Regions from separate parts of the Providencia lanzhouensis genome, predicted to be linked through region 1. Evidence: predicted binding sites of a transcription regulator. Region 1 holds the regulator's gene; each other region holds the start of a gene.
What was found. Region 1 encodes CRP, which controls carbon source genes, mostly activating them, when cyclic AMP is high. Its sites were predicted from a motif close to ATGTGANNNNNNTCACAT; they were not measured.
Positions count from the first base shown of each region.

Region 2: the regulator CRP is predicted to act here: its motif matches at 2,496-2,513, upstream of epd (erythrose-4-phosphate dehydrogenase).
Region 3: the regulator CRP is predicted to act here: its motif matches at 2,318-2,335, upstream of deoC (deoxyribose-phosphate aldolase).
Region 4: the regulator CRP is predicted to act here: its motif matches at 2,088-2,105, upstream of msrB (peptide-methionine (R)-S-oxide reductase MsrB).

Region 1 covers NZ_CP174123.1:358,209-362,429, forward strand. The annotation lists gene ACIH2S_RS01630 (aspartate aminotransferase family protein) at 1-2, shown strand, start outside; gene ACIH2S_RS01635 (hypothetical protein) at 63-1,601, opposite strand; gene crp (cAMP-activated global transcriptional regulator CRP) at 1,815-2,447, opposite strand; gene ACIH2S_RS01645 (OsmC family protein) at 2,771-3,175, shown strand; gene ACIH2S_RS01650 (phosphoribulokinase) at 3,255-4,121, opposite strand; gene ACIH2S_RS01655 (YheU family protein) at 4,170-4,221, opposite strand, start outside.
Region 2 covers NZ_CP174123.1:917,771-921,991, reverse strand. The annotation lists gene fbaA (class II fructose-bisphosphate aldolase) at 1-136, opposite strand, end outside; gene pgk (phosphoglycerate kinase) at 197-1,360, opposite strand; gene epd (erythrose-4-phosphate dehydrogenase) at 1,464-2,483, opposite strand; gene tkt (transketolase) at 2,821-4,221, opposite strand, start outside.
Region 3 covers NZ_CP174123.1:744,412-748,632, reverse strand. The annotation lists gene deoA (thymidine phosphorylase) at 1-1,228, opposite strand, end outside; gene deoC (deoxyribose-phosphate aldolase) at 1,330-2,109, opposite strand; gene ACIH2S_RS03405 (NupC/NupG family nucleoside CNT transporter) at 2,570-3,865, opposite strand; gene ACIH2S_RS03400 (TatD family hydrolase) at 4,161-4,221, opposite strand, start outside.
Region 4 covers NZ_CP174123.1:2,155,251-2,159,471, reverse strand. The annotation lists gene ACIH2S_RS10105 (D-hexose-6-phosphate mutarotase) at 1-653, opposite strand, end outside; gene gapA (glyceraldehyde-3-phosphate dehydrogenase) at 883-1,878, opposite strand; gene msrB (peptide-methionine (R)-S-oxide reductase MsrB) at 2,235-2,648, shown strand; gene ACIH2S_RS10090 (YeaC family protein) at 2,796-3,086, shown strand; gene pncA (bifunctional nicotinamidase/pyrazinamidase) at 3,157-3,777, opposite strand; gene ansA (asparaginase) at 3,801-4,221, opposite strand, start outside.

The DNA.
Region 1 (4,221 bases):
AATTGTATTTTTATAGTGACAGAGGCATATTTGCCTCTGTCACTGATCAATTACTCAAGCTGTTACTTGTTATTAAGCTTAGCTAATTTCGCTTGAATTATCGCAGAGTGTGCTTCTTCTTTGGCTATTTGTTTGCTCAGATTATTTATTTCATTCATGGTTTTTTCTGTTTTATCCAACATAGCATCTAAATTTTTAGTATTGGGTTTTCCTTTATTTGATGCTATTTTTGATGAGTTTTCATTTGATGAAAACTGATATTTTTCACTATTATGTTTGGCTCTTAACATTGATGTTCTAGTTTGGTTAATTTTTCCATTAAATTGATATGTTTTTTTCTTTGGCTTCACGACAATGTGTGTTTTTTTATGAGGCGTCTCTGTATTCTCTGTTTCTTTGTTTTTTAATTCTTTATTTTTTTGAGTAGCAATATGATCATTTTTTACATGTATCTTTGCTGTTTCTTCTGAACTATATCCTGATTCATCCGTTTTTTCTGAAAAATAGCCGGATGAGTTGGAGTTTAAACTTTCATTACTGGAATGAATTTTATTTTCAAGTTCATTCAGTGTGTCCATATTTTTAAGATGTCGATTTATTGATTTCATGTCAGTTTCATCAACAAGTAATTTATTTAGTTGATGTGTTGATGGAGTTGATAAGCGAACCAAACTGCCGTTAATTTTTTTGTGTAAATTATGACTCCAATCACTAGTGTCATTATCCCACTCAAGCTCATCATTGAACTCAAATTCGTTATTATTGCTCTTTATTTTATTCTCATCATTTATTTTTAAAATAGAAGTTTTCTGTATCATGCTTGATTCAGCTTCTTTTTTTATTCTCTCTTCATCTGCTTTTATTGCATTTTCTTTGTCTGTCTCTGTTTTTTTCAGTTGCTCAGCTAGGTTAGCTTTTAATGATTTTAGCGTGTTAAGATTATCTTCAACCTTTTGAGTCGAAGCGGTATTTTGATAAGTGATTACATTGTTTTCTTTTGTTATTTCATGTTTTTTTTGGGTTTCGATTTCCTTTTTAAAGGTGACTAAAAATTGTTCACTCTTGTTTTTTTTAAAGATGTTTTTTAAATAGCGAATACCTTTTTCATGGGTCGATTTTATTTCTAAAATTAAGTTTGAAAATCGGCTTGATGAACGTTTTAAATTAAATTCTTTAAAAACATTGGTTTCTGGAGTACTTGTTTTATCAATTAGCATTAGTTTGGCATCCTGTTTTTCATTAATAAGTGGCTGGTTTTTTATTGAGACGGAATGGTTAAAAACACGTGGGGATTTAAGAATTAAAAAATGGTCATTAACTTCAATAGCTTCATGATATTTATAGGGAAGTGTTATTTTTTCTACAGGAGGTGAGTATTTAATTAGATTAATTTCTTTTTGTTCACTTGGCTCAAAGTGACAAGTCGATATAGCGAAATGTTTTTTTTGATAATGTAAATTAGATAGGCGATTATTATCGGGTATGCATGAATCAATATTATTGGTTTTTTTTATTTTATTAGATAATGATGAAGTGGTTATGATTTTATTATCATTGATATTAATAATGCTTTCGTTTCTTGGATTGATATTTTTAATCATCGTGTTGTCAACTCTCAATAATGGTTTAGTTACCACTATCTTAATTTGACAATTAACTATAATTATATAAAGAAACGATACTCATCAATGAACGTATATAAATGAGAGGGAGAATATAAAGGTTCTTAATTAAGAGAAAATAGCTTTGTACGTGAAGTATAAAGCTATTTCAATATCGAAGCCTCACCAAGAAAGGTGAGGCTGACAGGTAAATTAGCGAGTGCCGTAAACAACGATTGTTTTGCCGTGTGCGGAGATTAAGTTTTGATCTTCCAGCATCTTTAAAATACGACCGACAGTTTCGCGAGAACAACCTACGATTTGACCGATTTCCTGACGAGTAATTTTGATTTGCATACCGTCTGGGTGAGTCATCGCATCAGGCTGTTTAGCTAAATTCAACAATGTTTGAGCAATACGACCAGTAACATCTAAGAATGCAAGGTTACCAACTTTTTCAGACGTGGTTTGCAAACGACTTGCCATTTGCGCGGAAAGGCGCATCAGGATATCAGGATTGACTTGAATCAGCTGACGGAATTTCTTGTAAGAAATTTCAGCGACTTCGCAAGCAACTTTCGCGCGAACCCACGCAGTACGTTCTTGCCCTTCTTCAAATAACCCAAGTTCGCCAATGAAATCTCCCTGATTGAGGTAAGAGAGAATCATTTCCTTGCCTTCTTCATCTTTGATTAAAACAGCCACTGAACCTTTAACAATGTAGTAAAGGGTTTCTGCTTTTTCACCCTGATGGATCAGAGTGCTCTTGGATGGATACTTATGAATATGGCAGTGTGACAAAAACCATTCAAGAGTAGGGTCTGTTTGTGGCTTGCCGAGAACCATTAGCGTTATCCTCTGTATGTTATTGCAACCTTTCGAAAAGTAGGGAAAGGCTGACTTTAAAGTGTCTAGCTTAGCATATTAAGTCACATTGATGCCTATTATTAATGCTGCTCTAGGCTAACGTAAATTAATATCAATTGTATAATATAATCAATTAAATCGTTGAGTTTTGATCTTAATCCTATCAACTGACCATTGTTTGTATCATATCCAATGCCGAAAGTCTTCCCTGTATCGCTTCAGCCTAATAATGCTGATATAACATTGTCTAGATATATGGAACAATGTGACGATAAATATCACTATTTTCGAGAGGAATAAAAATGGAAGCACGCGTAAAGTGGGTTGAAGGGCTCTCTTTTCTAGGTGAGTCGGCATCAGGTCATCAAATCATGATGGATGGTAATGCGGGCGACAAAGCACCGAGTCCGATGGAAATGGTTTTAATGGCAGCAGGCGGATGCAGCGCGATTGATGTGGTTTCTATTCTGCAAAAAGGTCGTCAGGATATTGTTGATTGTGAAGTGAAATTAACTTCACAACGCCGTGAAGAAGCCCCGCGTTATTTTACGGATATCAACCTGCACTTTATTGTGACGGGACGTGAATTAACGGACAAAGTGGTAGAGCGTGCGGTTCAACTTTCTGCTGAAAAATATTGTTCAGTTGCTATCATGTTAGAAAAAACGGTTAACGTGACTCATAGCTTCGAAATTAAAACGCCGTAATTATTTTCTTGATATTAAGATGCTTATCGATAATTAAGATAAGCATCTTGTTATTTATCTATTTAATGAGAATCTCAAACTACCCATTTCGTTGTTTCATTAATTTTTCCACTAATGGCATCATAATAAGCTCCATCGCGAGCCCTAATTTCCCTCCGGGTACCACAATGGTATTCATTGCTGAAATAAACGAGCCATTTAACATGGATAATAAATAAGGAAAATCGATCTGCTCTAATCCTCTAAAGCGAATAACAATAAAACTTTCGTCCTGTGAAGGAATGGCTTTGGCAGAAAAAGGGTTAGAGGTGTCAACGGTAGGAACCCGCTGGAAGTTAATATGGGTACGAGAAAACTGCGGCGTAATATAGTTAATATAATCCCCCATCGAACGGACTACAGAATCCATTACGGCTTCACGAGAATGCCCTCGCTCGGTGGTATCGCGGATCAATTTCTGGATCCATTCAAGGTTAACAATCGGTACTACACCGACAAGTAAATCAACATGCTGAGCAACATCATGCTCTGGGGTGACTACGCCACCATGTAATCCTTCATAAAACAGCACATCAGTATTAGCGGGTAATGGCTCCCATGGCGTAAATGTGCCGGGTTGTAGACCATAAGGCACGGCTTCATCGTAAGTGTGTAAATATTTCCGAGATTGACCGCCACCCGTTTGGGCATAATCAATGAGGGTTTGTTCCAGTAGAGAAAAATCATTGGCTTCTGGGCCGAAATAACTGATATGGCGCCCTTGCTCGCGAGCTTTACGAATAGCCATATCCATTTCAGGGCGGGTATAACGATGAAAACTATCCCCCTCAAGGGTGGCTGGGCGGATATTTAATTGATGGAAAATTTTACGAAAAGCTTGGCTCGTTGAGGTTGTTCCTGCGCCACTCGAACCCGTCACTGCAATAATCGGATGCTTCTTCGACATAGTGGACTCCCTGTTTTACGCCATGACCACTATTTTTGAGAAACAGCGCTACGGGCGAAACTGGTTATTAGGCATGAAATTTACCGATTCATGTAACTCA
Region 2 (4,221 bases), 560 kb from region 1:
CGGCGTTAATTGAATCAGTACCAACACAGTTCACAGCTGGCAATGCAAAGTTATTTTCTTTGGCAACCGCGAAAACTTTCTGTACATCATCACCAGTGATAACACCTGGTTTAACAAAATCAAAAATTTTAGACATGTGAAAAGGTCCTGTGGTGAACAGGCAGCCTACGCTGCCTGTTGTGTATGAACAAATTAATTACGCTTTAGCACGTTCTTCTAGCATCACAACGGCTGGGAGCTTTTTACCTTCAACGAATTCAAGGAAAGCACCGCCACCGGTAGAAATGTATGAAATCTTATCAGCGATACCGAATAAATCGATCGCCGCTAGGGTGTCACCACCACCAGCGATTGAGAAAGCGTCACTGTCTGCGATAGCACGAGCAACGATTTCTGTTCCCTTACGGAAGTTAGGGAATTCGAATACGCCCACAGGGCCGTTCCAAAGAATGGTTTTCGCATTTTTCAGAATTTCAGCCAGACGTTCTGCGGATTCATCACCTAAGTCCAGAATTTGCTCATCATCTTTGATAGCGTTACTTGCTTTCAGTGTTGCTTCAGCAGTTTCTGAGAACTCGGTAGCCACGCGAACATCAGTTGGCACTGGGATTTGGCAGTTAGCCAGTAATTTTTTCGCTTCTGGGATCAGGTCCGCTTCATACAGTGAACGACCCACATTGTTGCCTTCTGCTGCGATGAAAGTATTCGCGATACCACCACCCACAATCAGTTGGTCAGCGATTTTAGACAGGGAATCTAATACCGTCAGTTTAGTGGAAACTTTAGAACCGCCTACGATAGCAACCATTGGGCGCGCTGGGTTACCTAACGCTTTGCCTAATGCTTCTAATTCGTTGCTTAACAGCGGGCCTGCACACGCAACTGGTGAGAATTTAGCCACGCCGTGCGTTGACGCTTGAGCACGGTGAGCCGTACCGAATGCATCCATAACGTAGACATCACACAGTGCTGCATACTGTTTAGACAGCGTTTCGTCGTCTTTCTTCTCGCCTTTGTTAAAGCGCACGTTTTCTAAAACAACTAATTCGCCAGCAGCGATATCAACACCGTTCAGGTAGTCTTTAACTAAACGAACTGGGTTGTCTAATTTTTCTGCCAGATAGTCAACAACAGGTTGCAGTGAAAACTCTTCATTGTACTCACCTTCCGTCGGACGACCGAGGTGGGAAGTAACCATGACTTTAGCACCTTGTTTCAGCGCTAATTCAATTGTTGGTAATGAAGCACGGATACGTGCATCTGAAGTAACTTTACCGTCTTTAACAGGAACGTTTAGGTCCGAACGAATGAAAACGCGTTTACCCGCTAAGTCCAAATCGGTCATCTTAATTACAGACATGGTGAATCCTCTTGTTGATTCTCTATAAAGTTTTCATTAGCGACTGTGCGAGGAGGTCAATAGTGTATTTACCTATTGTGCCCCGCTGTCTGTCAGGCGCCAATTAGTTTAAACCTGTTGCTGCCATCGCTAGGGTTGTATCTAGCATCCGGTTAGCAAACCCCCATTCGTTATCACACCAAACCAGGGTTTTGATTAAGTTCTTGCCGCTAACTCGTGTTTGCGTGCCATCAATAATCGCGCTGTGCGGATCATGATTAAAATCCATCGAGACTAACGGTAGTTCAGTATAGTCTACTATACCACGAAAATGCCCGTGCGCGGCGCTCTGTAATAGCTTGTTAACTTTATCAACACAAACATCCGCATCTACAGTGACACTTAAGTCAATGGCGGTGACATTAGTGGTTGGAACGCGTACAGAAATCGCTTCAAAGCTGCCTTGGAATTTTGGAAAAATTCGAGTGATCCCCGCTGCTAATTTGGTATCAACAGGAATAATCGATTGGCTCGCTGCGCGCGTTCTGCGTAAATCTTTATGGTAAGCGTCAATCACGGGTTGATCATTCATGGATGCATGAATGGTGGTGACTGTGCCTGACTCGATACCAAATGCATCATCCAACACTTTGATGACTGGAATAATACAGTTGGTGGTACAAGATGCATTGGAAACGATGTTATCGCTTCTTTGTAGGCTGTCATGGTTAACACCATACACAATGGTCGCATCGAGATCATCGGTTCCTGGATGGGAAAAAAGCACTTTTTTCGCGCCGGCTTGCAGATGCTTTAACCCATCTTCGCGAGAGCCGTAAACACCCGTGCAATCTAATACCACATCCACACCGAGCTCTTTCCAAGGTAGCTTGCTGATATCCGCTTGATGGAAAAGACGCATACTGTCATCTCCAACTTGTAGCTGGTCGCCATTAAGGCGAACATCCCACGCAAAGCGTCCGTGACTTGAATCATATTTCAGCAAATGAGCGATACCTTCAGGTTCCGCTAATTCATTGACCGCAACAACGACAATTTCTGCCCGGCGACCTGATTCATATAACGCTCTGAGAACACTTCGACCAATTCGACCGAAGCCGTTTATTGCTACCCTGATTGCCATTCTACACCTTGTATCTGAGCAAAATCACACGGTTGCTAAGGATAACTGACTACCACCAACTCTACTGCTCATTTTAACTGTCAAACATCAAAAGTGTGCTTCACTCGACATTTTTAAAATTTATTTACATTATTTCAAATGCAACTGAAACGGTTCAGCTTATCAAGTTTTAGATTAAGGGATATATTTAGAGAACGCAATAGAAAAACAAGAAACGGTGCACAAAAAAACAACGCCTCAATACCAAACTTGATATTGAGGCGTAAATTAGGTTAATTCACTTTATTTTCAGAGGCGCGACCGTTTATTCGGAACACACCTCAAACAATTAAATGAATTATTTCAGCAGAGATTTTGCAGCTTTAACGGCGTTTTCAACCGTAATGCCAAACTCTTTGTAGAGCTGATCAGCTGGTGCTGATTCACCGAATGAGTGCATACCGATGATAGCGCCATTCAGACCAGTGTATTTGAACCAGTAATCTGCGATACCCGCTTCGATAGCCACACGAGCACTGACGTTTGCAGGCAGAACGGCTTCACGATAAGCCGCATCTTGCTTGTCGAATGCATCTGTAGAAGGCATAGAAACAACGCGAACTTTACGACCTTCCGCAGTCAGTTGGTCAGCCGCTTTCACCGCTAATTCAACTTCAGAACCGGTTGCAATAAAGATCAGCTCAGGCGTGCCTGCGCAATCTTTCAGGATATAAGCGCCTTTCTCGATATTTGCTAATTGCTCAGCGGTACGAGGTTGCTGTTCTAGGTTTTGACGAGAGAAAATCAGTGCGCTTGGACCATCTTTACGCTCAATGGCATATTTCCATGCAACCGCAGATTCTACTTGGTCACATGGACGCCATGTGCTCATGTTTGGTGTCACACGCAGACTCGCCAGCTGTTCTACTGGTTGGTGCGTTGGACCATCTTCACCCAGACCGATAGAGTCATGAGTGTAAACGAAGATGCTGCGAATTTTCATCAGCGCTGCCATACGTACTGCGTTACGTGCGTATTCAACGAACATTAAGAATGTTGCGCCGTAAGGGATGAAACCGCCGTGCAGAGCGATACCGTTCATGATAGCGGACATACCGAATTCACGAACACCGTAATGGATGTAGTTACCCGCTTTGTCTTCGTTCAGAGGTTTAGAACCTGACCACATGGTTAAGTTACTTGGCGCTAAGTCCGCAGAACCGCCCATGAATTCTGGTAATACTTTACCAAATGCTTCTAATGCGTTTTGAGATGCTTTACGGCTTGCGATGTTCGCAGGGTTTTGTTGCAGGTTTTCAACGAATTTTTTCGCTTCTGCATCAAAGTTCGCTGGCAGTTCACCCGCCATACGACGTTCGAATTCTTTCGCTAATTCTGGGTATGCTTTTGCGTATGCCGCAAATTTTTCATTCCAAGAATGCTGTTTTTCTTTACCGGCTTCACGCGCATCCCAAGCTTGGTAGATATCTGCTGGGATTTCGAATGGACCGAATTTCCAGCCCAGTGCTTCACGAGTTGCTGCGATTTCTGCATCACCTAAAGGTGCGCCGTGAACCGCTTCGGTACCTGCTTTGTTTGGTGAACCAAAACCGATAACGGTTTTGCACATAATCAGCGTTGGTTTGTCTGATTGTTTGTGAGCTTCGTTCACTGCAGCGTTGATTTGATCTGCATCGTGACCATCGATGTCACGGATAACGTGCCAGCCGTATGCTTCGAAACGTGCTGCGGTATCATC
Region 3 (4,221 bases), 390 kb from region 1:
ATGATTTTTCGCTATTGGCATGAATGATCGCAAGTGGAGTTTGGGTATCAACTTTGCTACCTAATGCTGCGATATCACTTAAACCAACGCTGTAATCGATAGAATCTGAAGCTTTACGACGACCACCCCCTAACGTTACCACAGACATACCCAGTGCTCGTGTGTCCATTTGTGTGATAATTCCCGCTTGAGGCGCGTAAACGGCTTTACTGAGGACAGCTGTTGGCAGATATTTGCTGTAATTCTCAACAAAATCTTTTGGCCCTTTTTGTGCTGCGACCATACGTCCAAACACTTCAGCCGCTTTACCGTTATCCAGCACCGCTTGTAATTTCTGACGCGCATCGTCACGATCCGACGCCAACTTACCTGACACTAGCATTTCCACACACAACGCCATGGTGACTTCGAACAAACGTGGGTTACGGTATTCGCCCGTCAAGAACTGCACGGCTTCGCGGACTTCAACGGCATTACCGGCGCTAGATGCCAGTACCTCGTTCATGTCAGTTAATAATGCGGTGGTATTGCAGCCTGCTCCATTGGCGACTTGCACGATAGATTCAGCCAGTTGCTCTGATTTTTCGTAGGTTGGCATAAATGCACCAGAACCCACTTTAACGTCCATCACTAACGCATCTAACCCTTCGGCTAATTTTTTACCTAAGATAGACGCGGTGATAAGCGGAATAGAATCCACAGTCGCCGTGATATCGCGAGTCGCATAGAAACGCTTGTCAGCAGGCGCTAATGAGTTGGTTTGACCAATAATCGCCACGCCGACATTTTTGATAATGTCGCGGAAACGCTCATCGTCAGGGAAAATATCAAACCCAGGAATAGCTTCGAGCTTATCAAGTGTTCCACCGGTGTGACCTAAGCCGCGACCGGAAATCATCGGAACATAACCACCACATGCAGCAACCATAGGTCCCAACATGAGTGAAGTCACGTCACCCACGCCACCGGTGGAGTGTTTATCCACGAGTGGGCCATTAAGATTCAGTGATTTCCAATTTAATACGGTACCTGAGTCACGCATCGCTAGCGTTAGCGCAACACGTTCTGGGGTTGTCATATCATTGAAATAGATGGTCATTGCTAGGGCTGCAATCTGACCTTCAGAAACCGTGTTATCACGCACACCATTGATGAAGAAGCGGATCTCTTCTTCGCTTAATGGTTTGCCGTCACGTTTTTTACGAATAATTTCTTGAGCGAGAAACACAATAGGCTCCTTAATTCACATCGAATTCTTCGGCTAAATAGTCACGGCTGTTGCCCAAGTGAGATTGGGCAACAGTCTGATGTCACTAATAATTGCGATTATTAATAGCTGCTGGAAGATTTTTTAACGTCAAATCCCAGCGTATTTAATAAATTCGCTAATAAGCTAGATGCGCCGAAACGGAAATGGCGAGCATCAGCCCAGTTATCGCCTAAGATTTTGCTTGCTAAGGCTAAATATTGTGCTGCTTCTTCAGCGGTACGAACGCCGCCAGCAGGTTTGAAACCAACACTTTTCGCAACGCCCATATCATGAATGACTTGCATCATGATTTCTGCGCTTTCTAAAGTGGCATTCACAGGCACTTTACCTGTAGATGTCTTAATAAAATCAGCACCTGCATTAATTGAAATTTCAGACGCTTTACGGATTAAAGCGGCATCTTTTAGTTCGCCAGTTTCAATGATCACTTTAAGTAATACATTTGCAGCCGCACAAGCATCCTTACATGCTTTCACTAAATCGAAACCGATTTTTTCATTACCAGCCATCAGTGCACGGTATGGGAATACAACGTCAACTTCATCCGCACCATAAGCAATGGCAGCTTTAGTTTCTGCTAAAGCAATCTCTATATCATCATTACCATGTGGGAAGTTGGTGACGGTTGCAATGCGGATATCTGGCGTTCCTTGCTCACGTAAAGTTTTACGTGCGATAGGAATAAAACGAGGATAAATACAGATAGCAGCGGTGTGACCTGCTGGGCTTTTTGCCTGGTGACATAAGGCGATCACTTTTGCGTCAGTGTCGTCGTCATTTAACGTGGTTAAATCCATCAGGGTCAGTGCGCGTTGCGCTGCTGCTTTTAAATCAGTCATATAACTCTCCAACGATGTTAATTCTTTCAGAACGATACGTTCTTTGTTGGCGAGCGGGCTTGTTCCATAAAGATGCTAGTTAGGTTTTCCAAACTCAGCAGCTGAGATCCATCTCACCGCACGATGCCCTAGAGCCAGTTGACTCTATGAACTATCAGTTCCGTGGCAACTTACTGTTACCTATTTGACCACGTAACTGGGGTATTTTATGCGCTACAAATCACATTTATCGACTGAACGTTACATTATTAAATATATATTCGTGAACGATATCACAATTCCATAGGTAATTGCTCACTCTTTGTCAGCCATTATACAGGCTGCAGCCTTCTCGTCTTAAATTGATTACGTTAAGAATAGTTGAAAAAGTAAGAGTTACGATAAAAACCAGAAAAAGAATATCGCAGAAGAAAATGACAGCGGAAAGACCAATCGCCTTTCCGCTACACAAACAGGGGGATTACATTGCGGTCATTGCAGCTAATGTTAAGAAGAAGCCAGCAATCGTTGCACTCATTAAGTTAGAGAGTGTACCCGCCATAACAGCTTTCATACCTAAACGAGCCACATCACTACGGCGATTTGGTGCCATTCCACCTAAGCCGCCCAGCAAAATTGCCACAGAAGATAAGTTCGCAAAACCACACAGCGCGAAGGAAATAATCGCTTTAGTGTGATCAGACAGAACTTGTTTGCCCGCCGCAATCACATCCGCATCTGCTTTCATATATTCGCCGAAGTTCATGAAAGCAACGAATTCGTTTACAACCACTTTTTGCCCGATGAAAGAACCGGCAATTGTCGCTTCGCTCCACGGCACACCAATCAGGTATGCGATTGGGGCAAATACCCAACCTAGTAATAATTCGAGGGATAATTGCGGATAGTCAAACCAGCCACCCACGCCACTTAAAATACCGTTAATTAATGCAATTAATGCGATGAACGCCAGTAACATTGCCCCCACGTTCAGAGCCAGTTGCATACCGGATGCTGCACCAGATGCGGCTGCATCGATGATGTTCGCTGGGCGATCTTCTTCTGCCACTAAATCTTTAGCATCCACATCATCTTTAGCAACTTCAGTTTCAGGAACCATTAACTTAGCAAACAGTAATCCACCCGGTGCCGCCATGAAGGATGCCGCAATCAGATATTCCATTGGAACACCCATTTGCGCATAACCCGCTAATACTGAACCCGCTACAGACGCTAAACCACCACACATGATGGCAAACAGCTCAGAGTTAGTCATGGTAGAAATATAGGGACGAACAACCAGAGGCGCTTCAGTTTGACCGACGAAAATATTCGCGGTTGCAGACAGTGATTCGGTTCTTGACGTTCCCAGTACTTTTTGCAGACCACCACCTAGAATTTTGATGACCAGTTGCATGATGCCGAGATAATACAGGACTGCAATCAGAGATGAGAAGAAGACGATGATCGGCAATACACGGAAAGCAAAGATAAAGCCGCCGCCGCCAAATAATTCAAACATTTTGTCGGAAACTAGACCACCAAAGATGAAGCTCATCCCATCTTGACCGTAACCGATAACTTTAGAAACACCGTCGGACATGCCTTGTAAAACGCTACGTCCCGCTGGGGAGTATAGAACGAATGCGCCGATAGCGACTTGGATTAAAAAAGCACCGCCGACTGTACGAAGTCTAATTGCGCGACGATTGCTGGAGAAGAGAACGGCTATCGCAATAAGCACCGCCATCCCAACAATACTCAAAATGAGTTGCATGGAAGTATCCCTGTTCACTTAATTCTAGGTTAATGTATAAAGAAACTCGCAAGATTCCACGAATCTTAGTTCGATGATTATAACCAGTCATCATTAATAACCCCCAACATTCATCACAAATCCAAAGTGCAATAAGTAACATAAATTCAAATATTGTGACGAAAATCACAATAGAAGATCAGTTTAGTCTGGAAAAGCACTAAAGCGATAGTAGAAGAGGTAAAAAGCTGAATGGATTTACTCGGATAACTACATAAAATACTTAAGAAATAATTATTAATTGACTAATTATAGTCTAAATTAGATTAAATAACGTCCGGCTATTGTTGTAAAGTTGTTGTGCTATTTCATCCGGA
Region 4 (4,221 bases), 1.8 Mb from region 1:
TCATCACGCAATAAGCTGTATTCTTCCGGCTCGGTATATATGCGGTCAGTGTGCTTATTAAATTTCAGCGGCTCTGAAATATAGGCTTCTCTGTCAGCCACTTTATCAATGTAATGTCCACCAAGACCATAAACGGTGGCTTTCTGGATATCACTGATATTGAAATAGCTGTGTAATGCAGCGGTAGCCTCGAAGTCACCATAACTTTCTAACTCAAGCTCGCAGGTTTCCCCGAGCTTCATACGTAAAATCAGCGTGAACTCATGAGGCCATAATTTGCGGGTGTATTCGTTATCCGTCAGGGTAAAGGTGAGGATCACACCACAATCATGCTCATTATGAGCCGTAAATTGCCAAGGTAAAATACGGGCGAATCCGTGACTAGGGCTGTTTACAGGACCAAACCATGGCCAGCAAATAGGAATACCACCACGAATGGCAACCCCTTCTTTAAATGCACTTTCGGGACTTAGCCAAAGACAGGGTTTTTGACCTGCGGGTTGCCAGTCAATTAAGTGGGCACCTTGCAAGCTCACAGCACCACGCACTTTTGGATGCGAAATGACGATCAGTGGTAAATCCCCAAGTTGACGTTGGGTAATGTAAGGGGAAATTTGTTTGATAACAGGTAAAGCAAAAATTTTATCATGCATTGTCTTGCGCCTGTGGTTGTTGGTCCATCATCACGACCTAAATCAGCGACTATAAATAGAGCAGTAACTAGAAATAACAATATAACAAACTCACGATACTGCAAGCGGCATTGAATGAAGCGGGAGACGCAGCTTGGAGTATATTGAGCTGGGCTTTAATTTTGAATGTATGAAAGATACAAAAGAGCCGCCAAAAGGCGGCTCAGTCACACTGATTACTTAACAACGCTTATTTAGAGATGTGAGCAATCAGGTCTAGAACTTTGTTAGAGTAGCCAGTTTCGTTGTCATACCAAGAAACCAGTTTCACAAAGTTATCGTTCAGAGCGATACCTGCTTTAGCATCAAATACTGAAGTCAGTTTTTCGCCGTTGAAATCGGTAGATACAACGTCGTCTTCAGTGTAACCCAGAACGCCTTTCAGTTCGCCTTCTGCAGCTTCTTTAATAGCGTCGCAGATTTGTGCGTAAGTTGCTGGTTTCGCCAGACGTGCAGTCAGGTCAACAACAGAAACGTTAGGAGTTGGAACACGGAAAGACATACCAGTCAGTTTACCGTTCAGCTCAGGAATAACTTTACCTACAGCTTTAGCAGCACCAGTTGAAGATGGGATGATGTTCTGAGAAGCACCACGACCACCACGCCAGTCTTTGTGAGATGGACCATCAACAGTTTTTTGAGTTGCTGTGGTTGCGTGAACAGTGGTCATCAGACCTTCAACGATACCAAATTTGTCGTTGATAACTTTAGCCAGTGGAGCTAAGCAGTTAGTTGTGCAAGATGCGTTAGAAACGATTTCTTGGCCTGCGTAAGCTTTGTGGTTAACGCCCATAACGAACATTGGAGTGTCATCTTTAGAAGGACCAGTTAACACAACTTTCTTCGCGCCTGCTTGGATGTGTTTACGAGCAGTCTCGTCAGTCAGGAAGATACCTGTTGCTTCAGCAACAACATCAACACCGACTTCGTTCCATTTCAGGTTCGCAGGATCTTTCTCTGCTGTAACACGGATTTTTTTACCGTTAACAACTAAGTGACCATCTTTAACTTCAACAGTACCGTTGAAACGACCGTGAGTTGAGTCGTATTTCAACATGTATGCCATGTACTCTGCATCGAGTAGGTCGTTGATAGCAACGATTTCGATGTCAGAACGCTCTTGTGCAGCACGGAAAACGATACGGCCGATACGACCAAAACCATTAATACCTACTTTGATAGTCATAGTATTTCCACCAGCTATTTTATTTCGTGAATTAAGATGTACTTAAAGTTACCAAAACCTTGCCAGCCGTCAAGCGGAATCGTGTCAATTATTGAAAAAAATCAATTCTGATACCACTATCTGCATATTTGTCAGTCACTTCAGCAGCAAATACAGCCGCACGTATTATCGGGATTGTTCAGCATAATGAAACCATCCATCAGTGATATATGTGAGGCTCATCACAAATCAAACCGTAAAGTTCTAACCTTAATAGTCTAGAATAGTTTTCCACTGAGCGTTGTTAAGTTTTTGTTGCTTGAAATGGATGCAAAATCGTTTTAATGCGCATCTTTTTGAAAAAAAGTAGGTAATCAATGTCGAATAAAGATAAGCAAGCTATTGATTTATCAAAGCTTAACCAAGTCCAGCTGCATGTTACACAACACGCTGGCACAGAGCCCCCGTTTAGCGGCCAATTATTGCATAACCGTAAAGATGGCGTGTATGAATGCCTCTGTTGTGGAACCCCTTTATTCCTTTCTGAGACCAAATTTGATGCAGGCTGCGGATGGCCGAGTTTCTTTCAACCGATTGATGAAAGTTTGATAAAATTTATCGAAGATTTTTCTCACGGTATGCATCGAATAGAAGTGCGTTGTGGTAATTGCAATGCGCATCTTGGGCATGTATTTCCTGATGGCCCACAACCAACAGGACAGCGTTACTGCATAAATTCAGCATCGCTAAGTTTTACGGATGACCAAACGGGTGAAAAGACCCTAGGATAACGTGCTGAAGCTTGCTGAAGTGTCAAAATACATTTGGCAATAACGATTCAGCTAGTTATTCAAAATACACTATAGATATAACACCGCAAGAATAATTATCGAGATTGCCACTAGATTGATGTGATGAGGCGTAACGTGAGCGTAGAAATGGATGCACAACAAATAGATCAATTACTGTCTGTCATGACCCCTGAAATTTACCAGCGTTTAGTGACTGCAGTGGAGTTAGGTAAATGGCCAGATGGTGTGGCATTAACGCCAGAGCAGAAAGAAAATACTTTGCAGATGGTGATGCTATGGCAGTCACGCCATAACCATGATGCGGAACACATGACGGTCGGTACTGACGGTCAAATTACCATGAAGAGCAAGCAAGAGTTAAAAGCGCTTTTCCAAGGGGATAGACTTGCGACATTGAAACCGCAGGATAACGACTAAGTCAGTATATCGCCCCGTCAGCTAACGGGGCGAATTTCAAACCTATATCATGGCTAGTTACTACAGTATTCTAGCGGGATGATGTGATTAGACTAGCCCCCGCACTCTGCATTTCCGCTAAAGCCTTCTGGCTATCTTCAGGGGCTAAATTAACGCCACGGCACCCATCCGTTAGCACATCAACACGATAGCCCAGCCTCAGTGCGTCCAGTACAGTAAACTTCACACAATAGTCCGTCGCAATGCCCATAATCATTAAATGGCTGATTTGTTGTTGCTGAAGCCATGTATGCAGCTCTGTTTGACTGACTCTGTCATTATCAAAAAAGGCACTGTAGCTATCGACTTGCGGATTTTCACCTTTAGTAAATACCTTTTGAATAGCTTGGTGATTAAGCTCTGGATAAAAATCAGCGCCATGGGAGCCTTGCACGCAGTGAACTGGCCACCAAACCTGTGGCAATCCATTAAGTTCACCAAGGGCACCAATAGGCTGGCCAGAGTTCACGGCAAAACTGAGATGGTTTTCTGGATGCCAATCTTGGCTGGCGATCACAGTGATACCCTGTTTTTGGCATTGCTCAATAACTTGGTTAGCGGTTTCAATAACCTGTTCGCTTTGTTTTACAGCGAGAGCACCACCAGTACAAAAATCATTTTGTAAGTCTACTAACAGTAATGCTGATTTCATCTTTCTTCTCAGTAGGTTATAGCTTATTCATCAGCGTAGCTTAATTCACCACGCAGGTTATTTTGCATTAATTCTCGAATAAGCTCAGAGGTATAATCTTGGCTTAGTAAGTAATGTAATTTACTCAATGCGGCTTCAAAAGTCATATCAAAACCACTGATCACTCCAGATTCTGCTAATGCATGTCCTGTGGCGTAACCTTCCATATTTACACGCCCAGAAATACATTGGGTGAGGTTGACGACAATAATGCCGCGAGAAGTTGCTTCACGAAGGATGCGTAAAAGCTCGGGTTGCTGAGGAGCATTACCGACACCGTAAGAGCGCAAGATTAGCGCTTTAACCGGTTGTTGAAGAATATTTCTTACGATTTCAATGGATAATCCAGGGTAGAGCGTGACAACTCCAATAGGTTGCGGGGTAATGCGATGAGTTTTTAATTTC